DNA from 2 places in the Actinomyces respiraculi genome. Region 1 is predicted to be linked to the other one. Evidence: riboswitches for the same ligand, from Rfam matches in the RefSeq annotation. Region 1 holds a riboswitch; the other holds the start of a gene.

The links. Region 1 has a riboswitch for ZMP and ZTP ahead of glyA (serine hydroxymethyltransferase). Riboswitches for the same ligand answer to the same signal wherever they lie in the genome.
Region 2: linked by a shared signal. The riboswitch ahead of purH (bifunctional phosphoribosylaminoimidazolecarboxamide formyltransferase/IMP cyclohydrolase) and the one ahead of glyA (serine hydroxymethyltransferase) in region 1 are both predicted to bind ZMP and ZTP.

What each region holds. Positions count from the first base shown of each region.
Region 1 covers NZ_CP063989.1:2,078,148-2,085,562, forward strand. The annotation lists gene ID810_RS08670 (ABC transporter) at 1-217, shown strand, start outside; gene ID810_RS08675 (bifunctional methylenetetrahydrofolate dehydrogenase/methenyltetrahydrofolate cyclohydrolase) at 419-1,333, opposite strand; gene glyA (serine hydroxymethyltransferase) at 1,330-2,634, opposite strand; ZMP/ZTP riboswitch at 2,684-2,784, opposite strand; gene ID810_RS08685 (GDSL-type esterase/lipase family protein) at 3,170-5,863, opposite strand; gene ID810_RS08690 (zinc transporter) at 6,368-6,805, opposite strand; gene ID810_RS08695 (DUF6318 family protein) at 7,186-7,415, opposite strand, start outside.
Region 2 covers NZ_CP063989.1:784,581-791,995, forward strand. The annotation lists gene sucC (ADP-forming succinate--CoA ligase subunit beta) at 1-798, shown strand, start outside; gene sucD (succinate--CoA ligase subunit alpha) at 802-1,749, shown strand; gene ID810_RS03215 (cell division protein PerM) at 1,746-3,008, shown strand; gene purN (phosphoribosylglycinamide formyltransferase) at 3,005-3,604, shown strand; ZMP/ZTP riboswitch at 3,631-3,720, shown strand; gene purH (bifunctional phosphoribosylaminoimidazolecarboxamide formyltransferase/IMP cyclohydrolase) at 3,746-5,479, shown strand; gene ID810_RS03230 (DUF3017 domain-containing protein) at 5,527-5,865, shown strand; gene ID810_RS03235 (dicarboxylate/amino acid:cation symporter) at 5,974-7,338, shown strand.

The DNA.
Region 1 (7,415 bases):
CGTACCGCTGTCGCTGTGTCCGGCATGGGTGCGTGTGCTCGGCGCACTAGCGCCGCTAAGCGGCACCGTGACGGCGCTCGACGCCAGTGCCGACGGCGTTGGAGCATTGTTGACCCGCGACCTGCTGGTCGCGCTCGTGTGGGCGGGCGCGGGCCTGGCAGCCACCCGGCACGCCGTCACCCGGCTGCGCGCCGGAGCGCGTCGGGATGTCATCTGAGTCGACGCGCCGACGATCGTCGTTGCGGTCCTCGCTCTCAGCCCCGGGCGCGGAGCCGCAGGCCGTGGAACATCCCATGCGTCATGAGCCGCGCGACCGGACGTATAGTCCGCAGCGCTCGACTGGCGCGGCGCGCGGGACGGGCCCGAACCCTTCGCAGGTCCGGGCCCGTCGGCCTCAGTCAGCGAGAAAGCGGGCAGCTCAGGAGGCCTCAGCCCCTGCGGCCAGGCGCTCGGCCGTCTCAACGACGTTCGCGAGCAGCAGCGCGCGGGTCATCGGACCCACTCCCCCCGGGTTTGGCGACAGCCACGACGCCACCTGGTCGACGCCGTCGGCAACATCGCCCACGATGCGGCCCTTGCCGGTGGACGGGTCCACCACCCGGGAGACGCCGACGTCGAGAACGACGGCGCCCGGGCGCACCATGTCCGCCGTGATGATCCCGGCACTGCCGGCGGCCGCGACGACAATGTCCGCGCGGCGCACGTGCTCGGCCAGGTCGGCCGTGCCCGTGTGGCAGACGTCGACGGTGGCGTTGACGTCCTTGCGCATGAGCAGCAGCCCGATGGAGCGACCGACGGTGACGCCGCGCCCGACGACGCACACGTCCTTGCCCGCCAGGTCAATGCCGTGACGGGTCACCAGCTCGATGCAGCCACGCGGCGTGCAGGGCAGGGGCGAGGTGATGGGCTCGCTGCCGCGCAGGACAAGGCGCCCGAGGTTGGTGGGGTGCAGGCCGTCGGCGTCCTTGTCCGGGTCGATGCGCTCAAGCACCGCGTTGGTGTCGATGCCCCGGGGCAGCGGCAGCTGGACGATGTAGCCGGTGCAGGCAGGGTCGTCGTTGAGGCGGTCGATGGCCGCCTCGACCTCGGCCTGGGTGGCGGTGGCGGGCAGGTCCACGCGGATGGACTCGATGCCGACCTCAGCGCAGTCGGCGTGCTTGCCGGCCACGTAGCGCACGCTGCCGGGATCCGCGCCGACGAGCACGGTGCCCAGACCCGGCACGACGCCGCGTGCACGCAGGGCGTCGACCCGCTGCCTCAGCTCGCTCTTGATCGCGGCGGCCGTCGCGGTGCCGTCCAGGACCTGTGCGGTCCCGGCCCAGGGGACTCTCACTGCTCGAGCCCGTCGTAGAGCGGGAAGGCCTCGGTCAGGGCCGCGACGCGGGCCCGCAGGCCGGCGAGCAGATCGTCGTCGGCCCGGCCGGCGGCACCGGCCACGAGGGCGGTGGCGATGATGTCCGCGACCTCGGTGAACTCGGCAGCGCCGAAGCCGCGGGTGGCCAGCGCCGGGGTGCCGATACGCAGACCGGAGGTCACACGCGCGGGGCGCGGGTCGAAGGGCACGGCGTTGCGGTTGACGGTGATGCCCGCGGCGTGGAGGAGGTCCTCCGCCTGCTGGCCATCGAGGGCGGCCTCGCGCAGGTCCACGAGCACGAGGTGGACGTCGGTGCCGCCGGTGACGAGGCTGATGCCGGCGGCGCGCACGTCGTCGGCGAGCAGGCGCTGGGCGAGGATCGCGGCACCCTCGATGGTGCGGGCCTGGCGGTCGCGGAACTCGTCGGTCTGGGCGATCCGCATGGCGACGGCCTTGGCGGCGACGACGTGCATGAGCGGGCCGCCTTGCTGGCCGGGGAAGACGGCGGAGTCGAGCTTCTTGCCCAGGGTCTCGCCGCGGCTGGACAGGATCATGCCCGAGCGCGGACCGCCGATGGTCTTGTGTACGGTGGTGGACACGACGTCGGAGTGGGGCACGGGGTTGGGGTGCAGGCCGGCGGCGACGAGGCCGGCGAAGTGCGCCATATCCGTCCACAGGTAGGCACCGACCTCGTCGGCGATAGAGCGGAAGGCCTCGAAGTCGAGGTGGCGGGGGTAGGCGGACCAGCCGGCGATGATGACCTTGGGGCGCTCGCGCAGGGCGGCCTCGCGCACCTGGTCCATCTCGATGCGGTGGGTGGTCTCGTCCACGCCGTAGGCGGTGGCGTTGTAGAGGCGGCCTGAGAAGTTGATCCGCATGCCGTGGGTGAGGTGGCCGCCGTGGGGCAGGGCCAGGCCGAGGATCGTGTCGCCGGGACTGGCCAGGGCGTGCAGGACGGCGGCGTTGGCCTGGGCGCCGGCGTGCGGCTGGACGTTGGCGTAGTCGCCGCCGAAGACGGCCAGGGCGCGCTCGATGGCCAGGGACTCGGCAATGTCGACGACCTCGCAGCCGCCGTAGTAGCGCTTGGCGGGGTAGCCCTCGGCGTACTTGTTGGTGAGCACGGATCCCTGGACCTGGAGTATGGCGCGGGGCACGAAGTTCTCCGAGGCGATCATCTCGAGGGTGCCGCGCTGGCGGGCGAGCTCGCCGTCGAGGACGGCAGCGATCTCGGGGTCGAGCTGCGCCAGGGGCATGGCGTTAAGGGTCGTGGGGGCGGTCATGCTTCTCCTTGGTGTCCGGACTTTGCCGACGTCGAGCGTCGGCAGCTGCGGCATCGGCCCAGGCGGGCGACCATCTGCTCCTTGCCGGTGGCCCGGCAGCGCCGCCGCTCCCCGGTGGTTGGCCCACCTGCGCCAGTCACGACGACGTAGCCCATGCTAGACGGGTTGGGCGGGTATTGGGCAGGTAAAGGTGTTGTGAGCCGACGGCGGGGCTGGTGGCTGTCACGCATCTCTAGTCAGAAAGACTCGCATTCTAGCGGTTCCGCGGAATCCTGCGGTTTCTGTGGCGCCCCTGCGGGCACGAGGGGCTCTGACTAGGGATGAGTGACACGCTCGTCCGCGAGTCCGGGCGGGGTCATCGCTGGGAAGCACAGCGGTCGGCTTGTCGGGCACTCACCCTCTGAGGGGCGAGGTTCACTGGACGTTGCCTTCACAGGCCAGGCCCGACGCAGACACCGTCCCTGTCACCAGGGGGTCCATCAGCCCTCCAGCGACAGGGACGGTGTGAATGGCATTCACATCCAGCGACCATGCGTCACTGACGGGAACGACGCTGGCGCGCCAGCCCTCCAGCGGCCGCAAGCAGGCCCGCTGTCATCACAAGCGCCACCGATGAGCCCGTGCGGGCAAGGTTGCGATGCTGTGACGCGGACGGTGCCTGGTGAGGGGACACGGCAGAGGGGGAAGAGGTGGGAGTAGGAATGGTCTGGCCCGACGCCTCATGAGAGGGCCCCTGTGGCTCCTGTGGCGTCTCAGGCACCTTCGGTGTCTCGGTCCCGCCCGGCGTCACAGTCGCACTCGGTGTCTCAGTCGCGCCCGGCGTCTCAGTCGCGCCCGGGGTCACAGTCGCACTCGGCGTCTCAGTCGCGCCCGGGGTCACAGTCGCACTCGGCGTCTCGGTCCCGCCCGGGGTCACAGTCGCACTCGGCGTCTCGGTCCCGCCCGGCGTCTCAGTCGCACTCGGCGTCTCGGTCCCGCCCGGGGTCACAGTCGCACTCGGCGTCACAGTCGCACTCGGCGTCACAGTCCCGCCCGGCGTCTCAGTCGCACTCGGCGTCTCAGTCGCGCCCGGCGTCTCGCCTTCCGGATGAGAAGGAGCCGGACTGCTCTTGTCAAAGTAGAGACTCTCCAGGCCATACAACTGGGATGTGGAGGGCCTCACCCCCATCTGCTCAGCGAGGTACTGCGCCAGCATGAGGTGCCCGGCATGGTTGAGCACGCCATCTGTCCACCACAGCGAGTCCAGCGTCGTGTACTTGTGCCTCATCTGTGCCATCCATTGGGAGGCGTCAATCAGGTGAACGTCCTCGGCCGCAGCCAGTTCACGCATTGCCTGGGCGTAAGGAACTACCTGCTTCCCTAGCTGCGGTGGGGTCACCAAGACCACTACCGCTCCGTCACCCGTCGCCTGCTGCACCAGGGAGGCGAGGTGGGAACGGAAGTCCTCAACCGAGGACTCGGTGAGCGTTCCATGATCCAGCACCTCGGGCGCCACCACCAGCACCGCGGGCCGTTGGGACTCCTCCAACGAGCGATACTCCGCCAGCAGGTCCGCACTGGAGGCGCCTGCACGGCCACGGTTGACCACAAACTTCATCCGACGCACCAGGGACGTCCGGTCGTAGTCCCATCTGAGCACCTCATCCAGGAGCTCGACGTACCCTCGTGTGAAAGCAGGCATATCCGCCTCGGGCACTCCCTGGGTCGCACGTCCACCCAGGTAGAGCCAGGTGTTGGGAACGTCATTGGCAACCAGCGGGCGCAGGTCCCTTTGTAGCGGCGTCTCCCCCGTGCCCGCGCCTGGCAGCATCTGGTGCTCCTCGGCGCTGAGTTGCCGGTCATAGACCGCTGCGTAGTCGACCTCCCCATGCAGGAACAGGGTCCCTCCGGGCGAGGCCTGGTCCTTCCTCGCCCCAACGGTCAGCTCGCGGACCCCCAAGAGGTCAGGTGCCAGGGCAGCGTTCTCAGCCAGGGACAACGCCCGTAGCGGGGAGCCGTCAACGTAGGGCTGGATCGCGGAGTGAGTCAGGGTCACAGAGACCGTGTGCCAGCGCCCGTCACGCAGGGCCCCTCCCACGGTGTACCAGCCGTCCTGCTGGCCCACATTGCCGTTGATACGCAGCCGCCCGTCGCTCAGCACCTTAAGCTCGACCTTCTTGGAGCTACTCGGGTCCACGGCACTGAGCAGCACCTCCTCGGTGGTTGAGGCTCCCAACTTCACCCTCATGACAAAGGTCGTCTCGCTGGCCTCCGCGAGCCACGGCACCTGATGAGTGTCGACTCCATTGCCGTCACCGGTCATTGTCCGGTCAAGGTTCAGGCCTAGACGCGCGTCGGCGGGCGCACTGGTGTCACCGTCGGCTACTACAGCTGGATCGGCCCAACTCAGCCGGTCGAGGGTCAGGGCCTGCGCACTCAACTGGGCCAGCGGGCTGGAGGCGTCGAGCAGCCCCAGATTACCCAGCAGGAACTGCGCCCACATGAGGTGCCCGCGCTCGTTGGGGTGGATGGAGTCACCCATGAGTGCGGCGTTGATCTGCTGCCCGTCATTGGTCTCGGTCCACATCCGGGCCACATCCACCAGGATCGTGTCAGTATCCAGCGCGACCTGGCGCATCACCGCGAAGTACTCATCCAGGTTGGTGTTGTACTCGGGTTTGGCGGTGTAGTTCTGGGTCTGCAGGACCGGGATACCGCCCTGCGCCCGGACCTGGGAGACTGCAGACCGCAGGTTCTCCCGATACTGCTCGATCGGGGTGAGTGCGGGCCGCATGCGACCGTCATTCATGCCCACCGACATGATGACCACCTGGGCGTGGTGCCCGAGCACCCACGAGTCAAAATAGTCCATGAGATTGCCACTGGTGGCTGAGGAGACACCCGTGTTGATGATGGTGTCCTGGGCACGAGGCTGCCCGTGCATGCCAGCGGTACGGACATAGGCGTGGACATAGTCCGCGAAGCGGTTGAGTCCGTGGCTGTGCAGGACGCCCTGGGTGATCGAGTCCCCCGTCAGCACCCAGGTCATCGGCTCAGGGCGCGAGACTCCTTGCTGCAGGCTCGCATAGTCCTCAAGCCCCTGGTTGCGAATGGCCCATTGGGCAACCGTCATTGGCGCATCGGCCCCGGTCTCCCCGCTCGTGACGGTGGCGTCCGGCGTCTCGGGCGCGCCCTGCGCCGTGGGGACCAGAAGGGCACCGGAGACCGTCAGTGCGAGGGTCGTGATCAAGGTAGGAGCCCAGAGGGCCCGGGAACGGGGTGGAGTCATCATCTGTCCTGTCTCTGAAGAGGCGCCATTGCCTAGGACTGCGGGGAGCACGACATCGTGCATGTGTCTGCGATGCACGACAACGTTGGCCTGCATCACAGACATCATACATCTTATCTCTGGAGGCGAGGCGCCGCCGGTGGACATCGTTCTGGTGATGACAGCAGGCCACAGGTCAAGCACACGGCGAATACGACCTGTCTGTGCACAAGCACGCCCCACGAGGGACAGCGCATGTCCGGCAGGGTGAAACACGGCCAGGCGTCACACACGGATGGCCACAGATCGGGTCTTGGCTGGTTTGCTTGCTGATGGGCTTATCAGCACTGGTGATGGTGGTGGGACCTACTGTCTGCCTTGACCGGCGTCCTCGTGCCTGCGGAGGCTGTCGTTTTGCTCTGGAGTGTGCGGTGGGTGGTTGTTGTGTTTGGCAGCGAGGCGAGGTGTTCGGCGGGGTTGGTGGGGTTAGTGGCCCATGGCTTCTTCGGCGTCGTCGGTCAGGATGGAGGTCAGGCGGATGAGGGTGAAGGGGGTGGAGGTCTCGGTGGTGGTGATGGTGCCGGTCACGGGTCTGGTGGTGCTCTGGCCGTCGATGGTGTAGGTGGCGGCCCAGGTGGTGGTCAGGCTGACGACGACGTTGTTGTCGCGTTTGTGGTAGCGGTGGACCACGCTCTGGTGGGGGTAGGGCCGGCCCGGGTCGGTGGTGGTGGTGCTGGTGCCGTCGCCCCAGCTCCAGGTGTAGGAGATGGGCGTGGCGGTGATGGTCACGCCGGTGCCGGCGATGGTGGTGGTCAGGGTCCGGGGTGAGGGGTCGGTGTAGACGATCAGGTCCATGGTCACGATCACCTGGTCCCCGGGTGGCTGGCGCACCAGGCCCGAGCCGCCGACCAGCAGGGTGGACACGTCCGAGGCGGTCAGGCTTACGGGCGCGCCGGCCTCAGCGGCGGCTGGCTGCCCAGCAGGCTCTGGGGCCGGCGGGCACAACCGTCCCAGAGCCTTGGTCAGCACACCGACCTGGACCTCACCGGCGGTAGGCGTGCACGCACTCCACCCGCGACCAGCAGACACCGCGGCCGCATCCTGCGCCAGAGGAACATAACCCCCAGACACCGGCGCAGGCGCACCAGAGCCCGGAGCCGGAACCGTGGTCTGGGTCGTCGAGGTGACAGTCGCCCGGTCCCCTTCGGCGTGAGTTGACCATACGGTGTCGTCGTCTGCGGGTGGTACCGGGGTGGCGAGGATGAGGCTGAGGACGGTCGGGACGGTGAGCCAGGGCAGTGACGTCATCGGATCTCACCCGCTTCGACGATCCAGGTCTTTCCGTCCCAGCGCAGCTGGAGAACGAACGTGATGTCCTCGGCCGCGAGGGTGCTAGTGCCCCCGGAGCCGTCGTGCTCGACGGTCTCGGGATGGGTGGCGTGGAGGGTGATGAGCCAGATGTTGAGGTCGGTGTCGGCGGCCCCGTAGGTGGTGGGGGTGACCTCCTGCTCCCAGGGGTCGGTCCACCCACCGG
Region 2 (7,415 bases), 1.3 Mb from region 1:
GAGGCCCTGGCCCGCGTCGGCATCGACCCGATCGAGGGCGTCACGCCCGAGGTCGCCGCCCGCATCACCGCCGCCGCCGGAATCGCCGAGCCCCTGGCCGGGAGCGTCGCCGAGGTCCTCCTCCTGCTGTGGCAGACGCTCGTGGCCGAGGACGCCACCCTCGTCGAGATCAACCCCCTCGCCGTCACCCCCGACGGCACGGTCCTCGCCCTGGACGCCAAGATCACCCTCGACGACAACTCCGCCTTCCGTCACGAGCCGATCCCCGACGCGCACGAGAACGAGGGCACCGACCCCCTCGAGGCCCGCGCCCACGAGCTCGGCCTCAACTACGTGCGCCTGGAGGGCGAGGTCGGCGTGCTGGGCAACGGCGCCGGCCTGGTGATGTCCACCCTCGACGTCGTCGCCGGAGCCGGCACCCGCCACGGCGGCGTGCGCCCCGCCAACTTCCTCGACCTGGGAGGCGGCTCCTCCACTGAGGCGATGGCCACCGGCCTCGAGCTCGTCGCCTCCGACCCCCAGGTGCGCGCCGTCCTCGTCAACGTCTTCGGCGGCATCACCTCCTGCGACACCGTCGCCGGCGGCATCATCGCCGCGGTCGAGCGCCTGGGCGGACTCGACAAGCCCGTCGTCGTCCGCCTGGACGGCAACCGCGCCGAGGACGGGCGCCGCATGCTCGCCGAGGCCGCCCTGCCCGGCGTCAACGTCGTCGACACGATGGACGGGGCCGCCGACGTCGTCGCCCGCCTCGCGCACGAGGCCACCTCCCCCCGCACCGACACCCCCCAGGAGGCCTGAGCCATGAGCATCTTCCTCACCGAGGACGACCTCGTCATCGTCCAGGGCATGACCGGCTCCGAGGGCCGTCGCCACACCCGCCGCATGCTCAGCGCCGGCACCCGCGTCGTCGCCGGGGTCAACCCCCGCAAGGCCGGAACCACCGTCGCCTTCGACGTTGAGCCCCTGGGCCCCGGCGCCGCGGACGTCACCGCCGGCACCGTCGAGGTTCCCGTCTACGGCACAGTCGCCGAGGCCCGCACCGCCACCGGCGCCGAGGTCTCCGTCATCTTCGTGCCCCCCGCCCACGTGCGCGGCGCCGTCACCGAGGCCGTCGACGCCGGAATGCGCCTCGTCGTCGTCATCACCGAGGGCGTGCCCGTCGCGGACGCCACCTGGGCCATCGCCTACGCGGCCGCCCACGGCACCCGGGTCATCGGCCCCAACTGCCCCGGCATCATCTCCCCGGGACGCTCCAACGTCGGCATCACGCCGCCGGACATCACCGGCCCCGGTCCCGTGGGCCTGGTGTCCAAGTCCGGCACCCTGACCTACCAGCTCATGCACGAGCTGGGCGACATCGGCTTCACCACCTGCATCGGCATCGGCGGTGACCCGGTGGTCGGCACCACCCACATCGACGCGCTTGCGGCCTTCGAGGCCGACGAGGACACCCGCCTGGTTGTCATGATCGGTGAGATCGGCGGCGACGCCGAGGAACGGGCGGCGGCCTACATCGCCTCCTCGATGACCAAGCCGGTCGTCGCCTACGTGGCCGGCTTCACCGCCCCCGAGGGCAGGACGATGGGCCACGCCGGCGCCATCGTCTCCGGCTCCTCCGGCACCGCTGAGGCGAAGAAGACCGCCCTGGAGGCCGTCGGCGTGCGCGTGGGGCGCACCCCCTCGGCCACGGCCGCGATCGCCCGGGACCTGCTGCGCGAGCTCGACGGCGGGAGCGACGTCGAGGAGTGAGGACCGACCACCCCCTGCCGCGCACCCTCCTGCCCCGCGACTGGCCCGTTGCCATACGCACCGGGTGTGAGGCGGCCCTCGGAGGGTGGGCCATCACCGTTGTGCCCACCCTCGCCGTCTTCGTCGCCACCTCCTCCCACGACGCCGCCGCGGCACTGTCCATGGGCAGTGCCGCGCGCACGGCAACGGCCCTGTGGAGCCTGTCGCTGGGCGGCTCCTACGGCCAGGCGGGCAGTCCCGACGGCGTCCTCGGACTGCCGCTGTTGGGCCTGAGTCTCGTCGTCGTCCTCCTGGCACGCTCGGCCGTGCGCCGCTCGCGGCTGGCCGGGCCGGCCTCGGCCGTCTGCACCGTGGCATCCAGCGCCCTGGTCACCGCGCTCCTGCTGGTCCTGGCCACCCCCGCGGGGTCCCGGACCTGGCCGACGGCGATCCTTCTGCCCGCCCTCGTCGCACTCCTCGCCGTCGCCGACCTCCAGCGGCGTGGCACCGGGTCTGCGGCTCTGGCCGACTGGTGGGCGCGCCGCCCCGCCTGGGTGGATCCGGCCCTGCACCTGGCGCGCGCGACGGCCCTCCTGGCCGTCGTGCTGGCCGCCGCCGTGCTGGTGATGGCGGCCGCCGTGGGCGGCGCGCCGCGCATGTCGCGGCTCCACGACGCACTCAGCGGCGGAGGGGTCATCGCGTTCATCGGCCAGCTGCTGCTCCAGGCGGCCTGGCTGCCCGACGCTCTCATCTGGGCCCTGTCCTGGCTCGCCGGGTCCGGATTCCGGGTGGGGGAGGGGAGCCTGTTCTCCCCCGACGCCGTCATCGCCGGCCCCGTGCCGGCGCTGCCGGTGCTTGGGCTCCTGCCCACCTCCCCGCTGGGCGGCGAGAACTCGAGCGTCGGCCTCTACGTGCCCCTCCTGCTGACCCTGGCGACCCTGTTGGTCGCCTGGCGCAATCGCCACGAGCTCGCCGGGCTGGAGCCTGGGCAGTCGGCGCTCGCCGGGATCGGCGCCACTGTCCTCCTGACTGCCGGGACCTGGTTCGCCTGCCTGGCGGCCTCCGGTCCCATTGGGCCTGGGCGCCTGGCCGTGGTGGGGCCCGCCAGGGCGACGACGGTCCTGCTCGTGGCCGTGGAGACGGGCGTCGGCCTCATCGTCGGCAGCGTGCTCGTTCACCCCCGGGCCCGGGCGCTCACCGAGCGCATCGAGCGCGTGGGGCGCCGCGCCGGCGACGACGGCCCCGGCACCCCCACGGATGACAGCACGGAGACCTCATGAGCACCCCCGCACGTCTCGTCGTCCTCGTCTCGGGGACCGGCTCCAACCTCGCCGCCCTCCTGACCGCCTGTGAGGAGGCCGCCTACGGGGCCCGTGTCGTCGGCGTCGTCACCGACACGGAGTGCCCCGCCGCCGACCTGGCCCGATCCGCCCGCCTGCCCGTCGCCGTCGTCCCCCTGACGAACGGGCGCGACCGGGCTGTGCGCGCCGCCTGGGACCTCGACGTCGCCGAGGCCGTCGGCACCCACCGGCCCGACCTCGTCGTCTGCGCCGGCTTCATGCGCCTGCTCGGCCCCGGTTTCCTGGACCGCTTCGAGGGGCGCGTGCTCAACACCCACCCCTCGCTCCTGCCGGCCTTCCCCGGCGCCCACGCCGTGCGCGACGCCCTGGCCGCCGGGGCTCGGCGCACCGGGGCCACCCTGTTCTGGGTGGACGAGGGCGTCGACACCGGCGCGCACGTGGCCCAGGTGGAGGTGCCCGTGCTGTCCGACGACGACGAGGCCAGCCTCACTGCCCGCGTCAAGGCCGCGGAGACCCCCCAGCTCATCGAGCACGTGGGCCGCCTCGCGCGCCAGATGGCCGCCGGGGAGCGTTAGCCGCCCGGGGACCGCGGCGCTAGGCTGGGCCCGACCGCGACTGGCGAGGGTGGGCCACCACCGGGGAGCGGCCGCACGATGGATGAGCAGGGGCGTCGCCCGCCTGGGCGCCCCGGCCGACCGATCGCACGAGGAGCGCGTATGAGCACGCCCGTCCCCACCACCCCCGTCCCGACCGAGGCCCTGACCGACCCCGAGCAGGTGCCCGTGCGCCGGGCCCTCATCTCCGTCTATGACAAGACCGGCCTCGTCGAGCTCGCCACCGCACTGGTTGGCGCCGGCGTCGAGATCCTCTCCACCGGCTCCACCGCCGCCACCATCGCCGCCGCCGGGCTGCCCGCCACCCCCGTCGAGGAGGTCACCGGCTTCCCCGAGTGCCTCGAGGGCAGGGTCAAGACCCTGCACCCGCGCATCCACGCCGGCATCCTCGCCGACCGCCGCAAGAGCGAGCACATGACCCGGCTCGACGAGCTTGGGGTCACCCCCATCGACCTCGTTGTCGTCAACCTCTACCCCTTCACCGACACCGTCGCCTCCGGCGCCCCCTTCAACGCCTGCGTCGAGCAGATCGACATCGGTGGGCCCTCGATGGTGCGCGCCGCCGCCAAGAACCACCCCGCCGTCGCCGTCGTCACCGACCCGGCCGACTACCCGGCCGTTGCCGCCGCGGTCGCCGCCGGGGGCTTCCAGCTCGCCGATCGCCGTCGGCTCGCCGCCAGGGCCTACGCCCACACCGCCGCCTACGACGCCGCCGTCGCCACCTGGTTCGCCCAGCAGATCGAGACCGGCGAGCCGCAGGCGGCTCCCGTCCCGCCCGCCTACGTCGGCCTGGGCCTGGAGCGCCTGGAGACCCTGCGCTACGGCGAGAACCCGCACCAGGCGGCCGCCGTCTACACCCGGCCCGGCACCACCGGCGGGGTCGCCCGCGCCACCCAGCTGCACGGCAAGGCCATGAGCTTCAACAACTACACGGACACCGACGCCGCCCTGCGGGCCGCCTACGACCACGGCGACGACGTCGCGGTCGCCGTCATCAAGCACGCCAACCCCTGCGGCATTGCCGTCTCCGCCGACGGCGACGTCGCCGAGGCCCACCGCAAGGCCCACGGCTGCGACCCCGTCTCCGCCTACGGCGGCGTCATCGCCACCAACGCGACCGTCACCGCCGCGATGGCCCGCCAGGTCGCCCCCATCTTCACCGAGGTCGTCGCCGCCCCCGCCTTCGAGGACGAGGCCGTGGCGATTCTGTCCGCCAAGAAGAACCTGCGCCTGCTGCTCGTCGAGCCCCCGGCCCGCGAGGGCTACGAGATCAAGGCCGTCTCCGGCGGTGCGGTGGTCCAGCAGCGCGACACCTACCAGGCCCACGACGACGACCCCTCGACCTGGCAGCTCGTCAGCGGCCAGGCCGCCGACGACGCCACCCTGGCGGACCTGCGCTTCGCCTGGCGCTCGGTGCGCGCGGTGCGCTCGAACGCAATCCTCCTCGCTCATGACGGCGCCACCGTCGGCGTGGGCATGGGCCAGGTCAACCGGGTCGACTCCTGCCGCCTCGCCGTCGAGCGTGCCAACACCCTGGGCCTGCGCTCGACCGGTGACGCGGCGGCCGAGGCCGGTCCTCAGGCGGAGACGGGCGCCGTCGGCGGCGCTGACGCCTCCACGGTCCTGAGCGCCGACGCGCCCGAGCGGGCTCGTGGCGCCGTGGCCGCCTCCGACGCCTTCTTCCCCTTCGCGGACGGCCTCCAGGTGCTCATCGACGCGGGCGTCACCGCCGTCGTCCAGCCCGGCGGCTCCATCCGTGATGAGGAGGTCATCGCCGCCGCGCGGGCCGCCGGCGTCACGATGTATCTCACGGGCAGCCGTCACTTCGCGCACTGAGCGGCGGGGTTCGGGACGGTGCGCGCCAGCATGGCTACGATGCGCCTGTGAGTCAGGAGGAGCCGGAGGCGCGCACCGCCCCGACGGGCGTGGGGCGGCACCCGCGGTGGGGGGAGTCCCGCCGTGAGCCGTACTCGACGCTGAGCGTTGTGGCCACCACCCTCGCGCTCGCGGGGGTGCCGGTGCTGGCGCTCACGCAGCACCACCGGCTGGCAGTGCTGTGGCTCGCCTGCCTCGTCCTGGGCCTGTCAGCGGTGCGGGTGCTGCGTCCCGACGGCACGTGGATCGCGGCCCGGGGGCGGGTGTTCGATGCTGTTTTCGGGCTCCTGCTCGCGCTCGGGCTCTTCCTGCTGAGCTCCTACGTCGAGCTGCCCAGGGTGCTGTGACCGACGGGTGACACTTCTCCGCGTGGGAACTGAACGTGTGGCATGCTGCCAATGCACCGGGTATGCACCCCCGCGCCCGGGATCCTCCCATCCCTCGGAAGGCCGGCCATGTCCACTGCGACCACGAAAAGCCCCGCCGACCCGCGCAGGTTCCTCGCCAAGGGCGGGATCCTCCCGTGGGTCCTGACCGCGATCATCCTCGCCCTGCTCCTGGGCAGCATCACGATCGGCGGCAACCACCTCGTTCCCGTGGCCGTGGGGCGCGTCTTCGCGACCTTCTCCGGCCTGTTCAGCCAGTTCCTCAGCTTCTCCATCCCGCTCATCATCATCGGTCTGGTAACCCCCGCCATCGCGGACCTCGGCCGTGGCGCAGGCAAGTGGCTCGGCATCACCGCGGCCATCGCCTACGGCTCGACGCTCTTCTCCGGCTTCCTCACCTACCTGGTGTGCGCGAGCGTCTTCCCCCGCCTGCTGGGCGGCAACTCCCTGTCCGAGGTCGCCGAGCCCGGCAGCGCCCTGACGAGCTTCTTCACCGTCGAGATGCCCGCCGCCGTCGGCGTCATGACCGCTCTGCTGCTCAGCTTCGTCGTCGGCATCGGCCTGGCGATGGTGCCGCGCGGCGTCCTGCGCAAGGGCTTCATCGAGTTCCGCGCGATCATCACCTCGCTCATCGAGAGGATCATCATCCCGCTGCTGCCGCTGCACATCTTCGGCATCTTCCTCAACCTCACCTACACGGGCGAGGCCTGGTCGATCATGCGCACGCTCGTGCGGGTGGTGGTCGTCGTCCTCCTGCTCGAGGTCGTCATCCTCGGCACCCAGTACCTCATCGCCGGCGCCATCGGCCGCCGCAACCCCCTCAAGGCCCTGGTGACGATGCTGCCGGCCTACCTCACGGCCCTGGGCACCTCCTCCTCCGCGGCCACCATCCCGGTGACGCTCGCCCAGACGAGGAAGAACGGCGTGTCCAACGCGGTCGCCTCCTTCACCGTGCCGCTGTGCGCCACCATCCACCTGGCCGGCTCCACCTCGAAGATCTTCGCCTTCGCCTTCGCGATCGTCCTGACCCAGGACCTGACGGTCTCCGCCTCCCAGTGGATCGGCTTCGTCTTCATGCTCGGCATCACGATGGTTGCCGCCCCGGGCGTGCCCGGCGGTGCCATCGTGGCCGCCACCGGTCTGCTGTCCTCGATGCTCGGCTTCAGCGACGCCCAGGTGGCGCTCATGATCGCCACCTACATCGCCCTGGACTCCTTCGGCACCGCCACGAACGTCACGGGTGACGGCGCCATCGCCATCGTCGTCGACAAGATGGCCGGAGGCTCCTTCCACAACGACGGCGACGTCGAGAACGCCCGCGAGCTGTCCTTCGACGGCATGAAGTACCTCGACCGCGTGAGCGTCGACGGTGTGGTCTCCCCGGAGGACCTGGCCGCCTCCGCTGCCGCGGCGGGTCCGAACGCCGTGAGCTGAGCTCGCTGGCGTCACCCGGTGAGAGCCGGTGTGACCTGGATGACGCCAGGGGTGAACACGACGGGAGCCCAACGGCC